Regions from separate parts of the Siminovitchia sediminis genome, predicted to be linked through region 1. Evidence: riboswitches for the same ligand, from Rfam matches in the RefSeq annotation. Region 1 holds a riboswitch; the other holds the start of a gene.
What was found. A riboswitch is a leader RNA that binds a small molecule or an ion and turns the genes downstream of it on or off. The one in region 1 is predicted to bind S-adenosylmethionine.
Positions count from the first base shown of each region.

Region 2: linked by a shared signal. The riboswitch ahead of ACFSCZ_RS13075 (O-acetylhomoserine aminocarboxypropyltransferase/cysteine synthase family protein) and the one ahead of ACFSCZ_RS07365 (PLP-dependent aspartate aminotransferase family protein) in region 1 are both predicted to bind S-adenosylmethionine.

Region 1 covers NZ_JBHUEO010000015.1:42,318-44,521, forward strand. The annotation lists gene ACFSCZ_RS07365 (PLP-dependent aspartate aminotransferase family protein) at 1-1,417, opposite strand, end outside; SAM riboswitch class I at 1,492-1,605, opposite strand; SAM riboswitch class I at 1,670-1,778, opposite strand.
Region 2 covers NZ_JBHUEO010000037.1:107,387-109,590, reverse strand. The annotation lists gene ACFSCZ_RS13085 (hypothetical protein) at 1-127, shown strand, start outside; gene ACFSCZ_RS13080 (peroxiredoxin family protein) at 124-717, shown strand; SAM riboswitch class I at 817-923, shown strand; gene ACFSCZ_RS13075 (O-acetylhomoserine aminocarboxypropyltransferase/cysteine synthase family protein) at 1,065-2,204, shown strand, end outside.

The DNA.
Region 1 (2,204 bases):
GTGTTTTTTGGCGGCTGACTTCCTCTCCATTCTCCACCACTCGTTCCGTTGCAGAGTTCAAAGCCCAACGGATCACACCTTCATCATTAATTACAAGAGGTTGCTCTTCTTGAGCAGCAATACCAGTTGCTTTTGCCAATGCCTGGTCGAGATCGTTTTGAATATCGCGGAGAGATTCGATTCCAACTGACAAACGGACAAGCGACTCCGTTACGCCTGCTTCTTCCAATTGCTCTTTGGTGAGCTGTTGGTGTGTTGTAGATGCCGGGTGAATGATCAGCGATTTCGCATCTCCGACATTTGCCACATGTGACCACAATGAAATGTTGTTGATCAATTTTTTCCCGGCCTCTTTACCGCCTTTGATGCCAAAAACGATGATCGATCCAAAACCATTGTTGAAGATCTTTTTCGCCAAATGATGAGATAGGTGACTTTCAAGCCCTGGGTAGTTGACCCATTCCACCGCCGGGTGATTTTCCAGATATTCCGCAAGCTTAACCGCATTTTCGTTATGGCGCTCTACGCGTAAGTGCAAAGTTTCCAGCCCTTGTATCAATTGAAACGCATTTTGCGGGCTCAAGGCTGCTCCGAAATCACGAAGCAATTGAACACGTACCTTTGTGATGAACGCCAATGTTCCGAAGTCCACTGCGTACCGAATCCCGTTATAGCTCGGATCTGGCTCTGTAAACTCAGGAAACTTTTCAGTATTCCAGTTAAAGCGGCCTCCGTCGATGATGACGCCTCCGATGGATGTTCCGTGCCCTCCGATCCACTTTGTTGCGGAGTGGACGACAATATCGGCTCCGAGTTGGATCGGTTTGCACACATGCGGTGTTGCAAAAGTATTATCAATAATGAGCGGAACACCTGCCTCATGAGCAATATCTGCAACAGCTTCAACGTCAAGTACTTGCAAGCCTGGATTTCCGATGATTTCACCATAAACGGCTTTTGTTTTATCCGTAATAGCGGCTTTGAAGTTTTCCGGGTTGGTTGGATCCACGAATTTTACGTTGATTCCATAGCGCGGAAGGGTGACAGCGAATAAGTTGTATGTACCTCCGTAAAGATTTGCACCCGCAACAATCTCATCGCCGGCGCTTGCCAGACTAAGTATGGATAAAGTGATGGCTGACATTCCGGAGGAAGTGGCGACTGCCGCTACGCCATCTTCGAGTAAGGCCATCCTCTTTTCAAATACATCCACTGTCGGATTTCCGATACGGGAATAAATGTTTCCTGGTTCATCTAAAGCAAATAGCCGTTCAGCATGCTCTGTATCATGAAAAACAAAAGAAGTTGTCTGGTAGATCGGAACCGCTCTTGATCCGGTAGTCGGATCTGGAGCCTGCCCTCCGTGTAATGCCAATGTTTCCAAGTCATATGATGCATTTTTTGTTGCTGTTGTCATGTTCATTTCCCCCATTCTGATAAATAAAAAAGCCCTCTTCATAAGAAGAGAGCCTGTTTTTAAAGTCCATTCTCTTCTTATCTTTCAGGAGTTGCCTCCTGCAGGAATTAGCACCTTATTAAGCCTGTATTGAGCTTAATGGTTGCCGGGCATCATCGGGCCAGTCCCTCCGCCACTCTGGATAAGAAATCATTATTTAATTTTTTAAAGCAAAAAAACTCTCACGAAAGATGAGAGGTTTGTCGTATATTCCTCTTATCTTTCCGAGCTATCAGCTCAGCTGGATTTAGCACCTTTTAAGCTTATGCTTAAGGCTGCCGGGTTTCATCAGGCCAGTTCCTTCCACCACTCTTGATAAGAATTGTATTAAATTGGTTTTTCCAAATCGTTATTAGCAGTCTAGCACGCGGATTTTTCCTTGTCAAACGTTTTTTAAAAATATTATTTTATAGAGATAGATGGAATGCTTATTTGTTCGTATTTCTGAATAGGTTCCAAGCAGACGAGTGATCCAGAAAGACATTGGAGTGCTAATTACCACCGTGCACTACACTTGGTATTAAGAGAAATTTATGACCATGTTGACAGAAGAAAAAATTTGTTTGATCATTTCCCAAAAAACTTTTTGACAAAATTCGACGATATTTTTAAAAATAGGCAAATCGACATGATTTTATATAAAAAATCACCTTTTCCCGTATCAATCGACATCCTTCCGCTTTTTACAAAAAAATTTTCTCCAATAAACAACATTATGTAAAAATACGATAATATCTACATGTTGTAT
Region 2 (2,204 bases), on a different contig from region 1:
TACTGCTTTTCAAGCTTTCATGTATTCTTTGAAAGGCGACCTTCTATCCGTACCAGTGATCACATACACAGCTGTCACACTGCTTCTGGTCGTAACAGCCTGGAAAGGGAGGAAAAAAAACCAATGAGCAAGAAAATATTTGGCTTGGCACTACTTGTACTTCTAGTTGCGATTGTGGCTGTCAATATTGTGCAGGATGTCCGTGAAAATGCTGATACAAAAGCAGCGCAAGAGGAATTTTACTCACAAGCGGATACGATGGAACAGGTGAGTGAAGGGTTAAAAGAGGGGGATCTGCCGCCCGATTTTACACTTGAAACACTGGACGGAGAAACAGTTTCCCTTTCAGATTATAAAGGAAAAAAGGTGATTTTAAATTTCTGGGCTTCCTGGTGTCCGCCATGTAAGGCGGAAATGCCGCATTTGCAAAACTATTACGAAACAAAAGCGGAGCAGGAAAATGTGGAAATTTTGGCTGTCAATCTGACAAACGCCGAACGCGGCGGGGATGTCAGGAAAAAGGTAGAAAATTTTATTGCAGAATTTGGACTGACGTTCCCTGTTCCTCTGGATAAGAATGGAGAAATTGGGGATACTTATCAGGCTTTTACGATTCCCACTACTTACATGATTGATGCCAATGGAGTGATCCACACGAAAATTATTGGCCCGATGGATGAGGAAACCATTCAGGGAATGGTAGCGGATATGGAATAGAACCGATTTTTATATTTTTGTTGACAGTCACCGGAGCATTGGTATATAGTAATAGGCAAGAGCTCAACAGAGCACAGATAACTAAATGAATAAGCAACACTCTTATCAAGAGCGGCGGAGGGATTAGGCCCTATGATGCCCGGCAACCTTCAGGTTTCTGAAAAGGTGCTAATTCCTACAAGTCTTTAAGACTTGGCAGATAAGGGGAGGAATCGAAATAGCGGCCCTCTTCTTATACAGAAGAGGGCTTTTAGTTTTTCCCCTTCCAAGATGGCAGGATCAATAAACGGCTGTAAGAATTACCTGGTTTTCCGATGGATTTATTCAAATTTGAGGAGGAAGAAAAAATGGCACAAGACAAACAATATCAGCAAGAAACGGTTTTATTGCATGGGGGACAACAACCTGACGAAACAGGTGCACGTGCAGTCCCGGTGTACAGAACAACCTCTTACGTATTTAAGGACACAGAACATGCCAGAAAATTATTTGCTCTGGAAGAATCCGGAAATATTTATACACGTATTATGAACCCGACTGTGGATGTATTTGAAAAAAGAATAGCAGAACTTGAGGGTGGAACAGCGGCTGTGGCCCTTTCATCCGGAATGGCTGCCATTGCTTTTTCAATTTTAAATATTGCACGTGCAGGCGATGAAATCATTGCTGCGACGGACCTGTATGGAGGTACATACAATTTGTTCTCCATATCACTTCCGAAGTATGGCATCAATGTGAAATTTGTTGATCCGAAAGATCCGGAGAACTTCCGCAAAGCGATCACACCGAAAACTAAAGCCATCTATGGAGAGACGATCGGAAATCCGAGCCTCCATGTGTTGGATATAGAAGCGGTCGCTGCGATCGCACACGAAAATAACATTCCATTAATTGTCGATAATACGTTTGGTCCATACATTTCCAAACCGATCGAGCATGGTGCGGATATTGTCGTTCATTCTGCGACCAAATGGATCGGCGGACACGGAACAGCCATTGGAGGTATCGCGGTGGATGCCGGCAGATTTGACTGGAACAACGACAAATTCCCTGACTTCGTTGAGCCGGACCGCAGTTACCATGGCATCCGCTACGGTGTTGATGTGCCAAATGCAGCCTTTGCAACAAAACTTCGCGTACAGCTTCTTCGTGACTTTGGTCCGTGCCTAAGTCCGGACAACGCGTTCCTATTGATTCAAGGGCTGGAAACTTTGCACGTTCGTATTGAAAAACATATTGAAAATGCAAAAGCCATTGCAGATTTCTTGCAAAATCATGATGCAGTAGAGTGGGTCTCTTATCCCGGCCTTGAAAGCCATCCTTCCTATGAACTTGCACAAAAGTACTTTCCCAAAGGCCCTGGTGCGATTGTAAACTTTGGAATCAAAGGCGGAAGAGAAGCCGGCAAAAAAGTGATCGACAGTATTCAACTCTGGTCTCACGTGGCCAACGTTGGAGATGCAAAATCCCTGATTATTCATCCGGCA